One region of the Paenibacillus sp. JT22N7 genome, then DNA from elsewhere that is predicted to be linked to it. Evidence: riboswitches for the same ligand, from Rfam matches in the RefSeq annotation. Region 1 holds a riboswitch; the other holds the start of a gene.
The links. Region 1 has a riboswitch for FMN ahead of AC50Y5_RS25340 (DMT family transporter). Riboswitches for the same ligand answer to the same signal wherever they lie in the genome.
Positions count from the first base shown of each region.

Region 2: another riboswitch for FMN. It lies ahead of ribD (bifunctional diaminohydroxyphosphoribosylaminopyrimidine deaminase/5-amino-6-(5-phosphoribosylamino)uracil reductase RibD); the one in region 1 lies ahead of AC50Y5_RS25340 (DMT family transporter).

Region 1 covers NZ_JBXENY010000010.1:244,874-248,285, reverse strand. Annotated here, with positions in the region: gene AC50Y5_RS25350 (MFS transporter) at 1-624, shown strand, start outside; gene AC50Y5_RS25345 (hypothetical protein) at 679-852, shown strand; FMN riboswitch at 969-1,117, shown strand; gene AC50Y5_RS25340 (DMT family transporter) at 1,250-2,239, shown strand; gene AC50Y5_RS25335 (putative sporulation protein YtxC) at 2,345-3,286, shown strand.
Region 2 covers NZ_JBXENY010000001.1:1,006,006-1,009,417, reverse strand. Annotated here, with positions in the region: gene ribE (riboflavin synthase) at 1-685, opposite strand, end outside; gene ribD (bifunctional diaminohydroxyphosphoribosylaminopyrimidine deaminase/5-amino-6-(5-phosphoribosylamino)uracil reductase RibD) at 701-1,807, opposite strand; FMN riboswitch at 1,963-2,172, opposite strand; gene AC50Y5_RS04485 (peptidylprolyl isomerase) at 2,429-2,860, opposite strand; gene lysA (diaminopimelate decarboxylase) at 2,917-3,412, opposite strand, start outside.

The DNA of each region.
Region 1 (3,412 bases):
GGCCTGAGTCCGCTTCTAGCGGGGCTGTATACGTTAAGCATACCGCTAGCAGCACTCATTGCTGGTCCGCTGACTGGATCGATTCTGCATCGCTATGATGTCATTCGTATTAAGAGCGCCGCCCTTCTAATCGCGGCACTGGGAATGGGTGTGTATCTTCTGCAATTTGATTCGGGCATTGCCGGGCAGATTGTTGGACTGGCTCTCCTTGGTGCAGGCCTAGGAGCAGGGATGACAGCAGCATCGCATTCTATTATGAGCTATGCTCCCCCTGAGAAAGCGGGTATGGCTGCATCGATTGAGGAAGTAGCCTATGAGATGGGCGGAGCGTCGGGTATTGCGATCATCGGAAGTATGTCAGGCCTTGTATACACTTTGACTATGAAAATCCCTGCTGGACTCCAAGTTCCAGGTAATGTGAAAGACAGTTTGGATGAAGCGCTTCTAGTTGCAGAAGGATTGCCTGCACAGGCTGCCGAGGCGCTAAAAGCAGCAGGCCGTGCTGCTTTTGATCAGTCCTTTTTCACGATTATTGCGGGTGTTACCTTATTTTTAGTGGCAGCTTCGGTAAGCGTTGGTTTGACAAGAACGCGTTCTAAGAAAAGAAGCTCCGCTCGGTCCTGATCCGGTTAAGCAGCAAGGTATGGTTATTAATTGGGACGAGGGGAGGGTTCGTAGATGATTAATCAAATAATAGTGATTGTATGCATGGTAGGCGGGATCGCCTATTTCATTCTTGCAGGCAGAAACATCATTAAAGAAGACAGCAAGCAGCATGATTTGCTGCTTGAAAAGTTAAAGCAAAGGGACGAGGAACGGATGAGGGTTGGTAGAAATTTGGTCGAGGAATAGATGAAAACCAAGAAAAGAGGTCGGAAAAATAAAATTTTAATCGGAAATGCAAATTTTCCATGCAAATAGACTATTCAAACTGTAATCTTTTGTGTTACAATACGATTTAATCGAATATGAATCTTCAGGGCAGGGTGCAATTCCCTACCGGCGGTAAGGATGCGTTCGGAGCATCCAGAGCCCGCGACTCCTAGCTGCTTGCAGCCGGGACTGATCTGGTGAGAATCCAGAGCCGACGGTATAGTCCGGACGGGAGAAGATCAGAACCAGCTTGTTAAATGACATTCATTTATCAGGTTTGTTGATGATGCCCTTGTCAGTTTACTGACAGGGGCATTGTTTCTTTTTCATAGTGAAAAGAAGGTTCAATTCAAAACTTTCTCAGGAGGTTTTTGAATTGCAGAACACATTAGAGCTGGCTAGCGAGAAAGCGGGCTGGCGAACATCACGCATTGCAGGCATTAACGGGATATGGTATGTGGCGCTTGGCGCGACACTTTGGGGTCTTGACCCGCTGTTCCGTATTTTATTGCTCAAAAGCTTTACCTCGGCGCAAATTGTATTTATTGAGCATATTTTGCTCGCTTTTTACGCAGTCCCCGTATTGTTTAAATTCCGCCGTACATTAGTCGGCAAGCTGTCAATTGGCGTCATTGGGGCGCTGCTGTTCATTTCCTGGGGCGGCTCAGCTGTAGCGACGGTGTTGTTCACCGCAGCCTTCTCGCATGGCAGCGCGAATGCGGTGCTCCTGCTTCAGAAGCTCCAGCCGTTATTTGCGATTTTGCTCGCCAGAGTTTTGCTGAAGGAAAAGCTGCCGCGGAAGTTTTTCGTCTTTTTGCTGGCGGCGCTCGCAGGCACCTATTTGCTGACCTTCGGGTTCGGCTCGCCGTTAGTTGGCCTGCATGATCTTGCTTTGCTCAGCTGCCTGTTCTCGATCATCGCGGCGGCATTGTGGGGCGGTTCGACCGTCATGGGCAAATATTTGCTGCAAAAGAAATTGTCCTTTTCCATTGTGACGTCCCTCAGGTTTCTGCTTGCCCTGCCGCTGCTCAGCGTTATTTTGCTGGCAAGCGGCGACGCGTGGAGCCTCAATGCTGAGGGCAGCCAATTGTCGCTGATTGCCGTCAATTTATTGTTTCAAGCCTTTTTCCCAGGCTTAATCAGCATGCTTCTGTATTACAAAGGGCTTTCCTCAACTAAAGCTGTATACGCGACGCTTGCTGAGCTTTCCTTCCCTGCCGTCGGCGTATTGATTAACTGGCTCGTATTTGGCCAGACGCTGACGTTAGGGCAGCTTAGCGGCTTCCTGCTCATTTGGCTGACCTTATGGCTTATGAGCCGCAGCAGCAATGAACAGGCTGTTCAGCAGCCACAAGCTGCCGCTTAAATCCAGCACATTCATAGCCCCCTTCATTCCCAATGTCTTCATCGTATATCGTTGCTTCGTGCACCATATACTGTTTAGAGGGGAATGAAAGGGGTTGGCTTTTTTATGGAACTATTCACCGTTACGCTGCCTTCCAAGCTTCAATCTACGGCAGCTGGATTAGCGGCCTTAATGGCGCAATATACGAATGAGGATCTACATATTGAAGCAGCATCACAGGGGCGTTTGGTGCAGTTCGAGCTGCAGCCTGCGGGCAGCATTATGTGCCAGTCGGCAACGCCTTATTTTCAACTGAATAAGCATGGAGAAATGCTGTACCACAGTGCAGCCAAAGCGCTTGCTGAATTTGTTGTAACCAATTTGGAATCGGAAATGCTCATCAGCATCATTAAGAAAAAATATCAGGGCGGCCATTCCACGGACATCTCCGTTATCGAAAAATATTGCAGCCAGCTGATGCAGGATACCGATCTGGATGGCTTGAATGCCAAGTTTCTGGATGCGGACAGAAAGCGCCGCAAGCTTAAGGTAGCCGAGGAAATCGAACTGTATTTAAGTGAAAATACACAGCTCGACCTTGGCGGTATCGCCACCTTCAGACTTCATGGATATCGTCACGAGCTAGGCGATATTGTGGAATATGCCTTGGATGAATATGTGCTGGATAAGCAATATCAGGAGTTTATTTCGCTGCTCAAATATTTTGTTGGGCTGCAGCAATCGAAGGTCGCCATGGTCCATTTGGTTCATAAAGGCAACCATGAATTTATTTTGTATAATGACAAATTTCAATTGTTTGAGCCGAAGCCGCATTCCGATCGCTTGGTAGCCGAAATGCTGGAAACGGAAATGAACATTGAGGATATGGTCATCAGCTCGCTAATTGCTGCATCACCGAAGCAAATTGTCGTTCATACGCAGCAGGTCGATATGCAGGTCATTCGGACGATTGAAACGATTTTTGACAACCGGGTGTCGGTGTGCAGTGATTGTGTGTTGTGCTCCCACGCAATGGGGGAATGGAATGATGGTGTTACACAGCCTTAAAATAAATCAGTAATATGAATCAGTAATATGAATCAGCAATATGAACTAGCCAAATAAACTAGCTGCAGGCTCGCCGATCAACGGCGAGTTTTTTTCACTTCCTACATAAAAAATACAAAAATGTGT
Region 2 (3,412 bases), on a different contig from region 1:
TAAATCCATTTTCACTTAAAAAAGCAGCGCTCAGCTTTGCTCCGCCAGCCTTGCCGGCTTTGCCACCGGAAGCCGCACCAGCCTCGCGTGCTGGCTTGAAATGCAGCAAATGCTCCACATATTTGCCAATCATATCGCATTCGATATTAACCGAATCGCCTATGCGCTTATCCAGTAATGCCGTTTCTCCCAGCGTATGTGGGATGACCGATACCGAGAAGCCAGAATCATTCGTCCCGACAACCGTCAAGCTGATGCCATCAATAGCGATCGAACCTTTAGGAATGACATATTTCAGCGTTGCCGCATCATGGAGCTTTATGCTGAATATGACAGCATTAGCGTCGGTTTCCCTTTTGGCAATGATGCCTGTACCGTCAATATGCCCCTGCACCATATGACCGCCGAAGCGCCCTCCTGCCAGCATCGCCCGCTCCAGGTTGACCTGCTCCCCGGGCTTCAGCTGGTGAAGATTGGAGCGCCGGTACGTTTCTGGCATTACATCGGCATCAAAGGTGCTGCCTGTAAAGGAGATGACTGTCAGACAAACGCCGTTTACCGCTATGCTGTCACCCAGCGCTACGCCTTCGAGAACGCGGGAAGCAGCAATCGTTACTACCATAGCCTCACCCTGCTTGACCACCCGTTTCAACTTACCGACTTCTTCAATCAGACCTGTAAACACGGCCAGCCCTCCTCTCTAAACATCGCGATAGACAGGGTAGCCGCTAATGCAAATATCAGCTCCCGCTTGTTCCACCTGCATACGCTCCAGCTCAATAGCCTGTGCCATTTTCTCGAAGCCTTCAAAATCAAAGGTGCCGGGAGCGGCTGCCCCGCCGATGATTTTAGGTGCCATATAAAGCATGATTTTATCGATGAGTCCGGCTGTCAGCATTGCGCCATTAAGCTTGCCGCCACCTTCCAGCAAAACAGAACCGATTTCCAGCTCTCCAAGCTTTCTCATCGCTTGCGGCAAATCCACCTGCTTGCCAGTGCCTGCCCGAATGAGCTCGACGCCAGCTGCCAGCAGCTCCTGCGCCTTGGCATCATCCGCCTGCTCAGTTGCGATGACGATCGTCCTTGCCGTCCGATCCGTCACCACACGCGCGGTGAGCGGCAGCTTCAGGCTGCTGTCGATGACAATACGCACCGGATGCAGCGCCGGAACGTCCGCTCTCGTCGTCAGCTGCGGGTCATCGGCAAGCACGGTGCCGATACCGACCATAATGCCCATATGCTGATGGCGCAGCGTGTGCACCTGCTCCCTTGCCGCACTGCCCGTTACCCATCTGCTGTCGCCGGTGCGGGAAGCGATTTTGCCGTCGAGCGTGCTCGCTGTCTTAAGGGTGACAAACGGCAGCTTCGTCGTAATGTATTTGTTGAATTTCTCATTCATTTGGTTGGAGCGTTCTCCTAGAAGGCCCACTTCAACCTCAATGCCGCATTCCTTCAGCCGTTCAAGGCCACGCCCAGCTACCTGCGGATTCGGATCGGTCGTAGCCACGACTACCCGTGCGACCTTGGCATCGATGAGCCGTTCGCAGCAAGGAGGCGTCTTGCCAAAATGGCTGCAAGGCTCCAGCGTCACATAAGCGGTGGCGCCTTCCGCTTCTTCTCCCGCCATTTGCAGCGCATGCACCTCGGCATGCCCGGTTCCCCGCTTGAGATGCGTGCCAAGTCCGATAATCCGGCCATCCTTTACAACGACGCAGCCGACGACGGGATTAATATCCGTCTGTCCAGCCGCTTTCTCCGCCATATCCAGTGCCAAGCTCATATAATAACTGTCATTCAAAATATCCATGAACGCAAAAAACCTCCATTAGCAACATAGCCAACGGAGATGAGAGTATATCTTAGAGACCCGCTTTCAAGTACACAAATAATCGATTTTAACAGACCTAATTGCCCAGCGAAAAAAAAGTGCAAGCAAATAAGCATGAAATCACGCCTTGAAAGTGTCTCCTTCTCCCATCCAGACTATACTGTCGGTCCCGGAATTGCACCAGGTCAGCCATATACAAACCACTCATGCGCTCACACGCTCTGAATGGATTGTACACGGGTCACGGACTGACAGGCAGCAGCTAGTCGCTTCATCGTTCAAAGCGCTTAGACAGCCTCCTGATCACCGCCGGTTGGGAATTTCACCCGACCCCGAAGGAAAGTCACTGTATTATTTTTTAAAATATAAGAATTTATAAGTTTTCCACTTATAATGCCGCCAGAGGATGGCAACAGCCGTTTCACCTTGAGTCACTTACTTTTAAAATGTAACTCTGATGAAATGTTACCACCGCAAAATTGAAAAAGCAAGAAATTTCGATTCTGATTCTCAGGTTAGCAGTCATGCTGTCCCATTCTTTTATAAAAAAACCGCTTGTTTTCCGACCAATCGGAAAAACAAGCGGCCTTCCCGCAACGATTAAACCGTTACAATTTCAACTTTTTCCATTTTTTCGCCTTGGCGGAACGTGTCAACATGCTCCATGCCTTTAGCGACTTTGCCAAATACAGTGTGTCCGCCATCCAGATGCGGCTGTGGAGCATAGCCGATGTAGAATTGGCTTCCGCCTGTGTTGCGTCCAGCATGCGCCATTGCAAGCGTACCGCGCTCATGCTTGTTCGGGTTGATTTCACAGTTGATTGTGTAGCCAGGTCCGCCAGTGCCGTTGCCTGTAGGGCAGCCGCCTTGAGCAACGAAGCCCGGGATTACACGGTGGAAAGTCAAACCGTTATAAAAACCATCGTTTGCAAGCTTCTCAAAGTTTGCAACTGTGTTAGGCGCATCTTGATCAAAAAGGTCAATAATAACCTCTGCTCCGTTTGCCATTGTAATTTTCGCTTGTTTTGCCATCTATTAAACATCTACCTTTCTATATCCGAATAAGACTACGTTACCAAATTTAACCCTTATTTCGCAAGGGCTGTTTTGCGAAGTCTTGCCGGAAGCAAGTCATTGCCGACAATATTGTCCAAAGATTCGCGCTGAACGACGAGATCAGACACACCATCTTTGACAAATACGACGGCTGGACGGCGGAAACGGTTGTAGTTGCTCGCCATCGAATAATTATAAGCGCCTGTGCAAAATACTGCAAGCAGATCGCCGCTGTTTGCTTTCGGCAATTCCAGATCAATAATGAGCTTGTCGCCGCTTTCGCAAGCTTTGCCCGCTACGGTAACGGTCTCTTCGTTCGCATCGTTCGCACGATTCGCAAGCATCGCTTCATAAACGGATTGATAAAGCGCCGGACGCGGGTTATCCATCATGCCGCCGTCTACAGCGATATATTTGCGCACGCCTGGAATTTCTTTGCTCGTTCCAACGGTATAAAGCGTTGTGCCTGCATCGCCAACCATGCTGCGGCCTGGCTCAACCCAAATTTCAGGAAGCGGGAAATCCGCT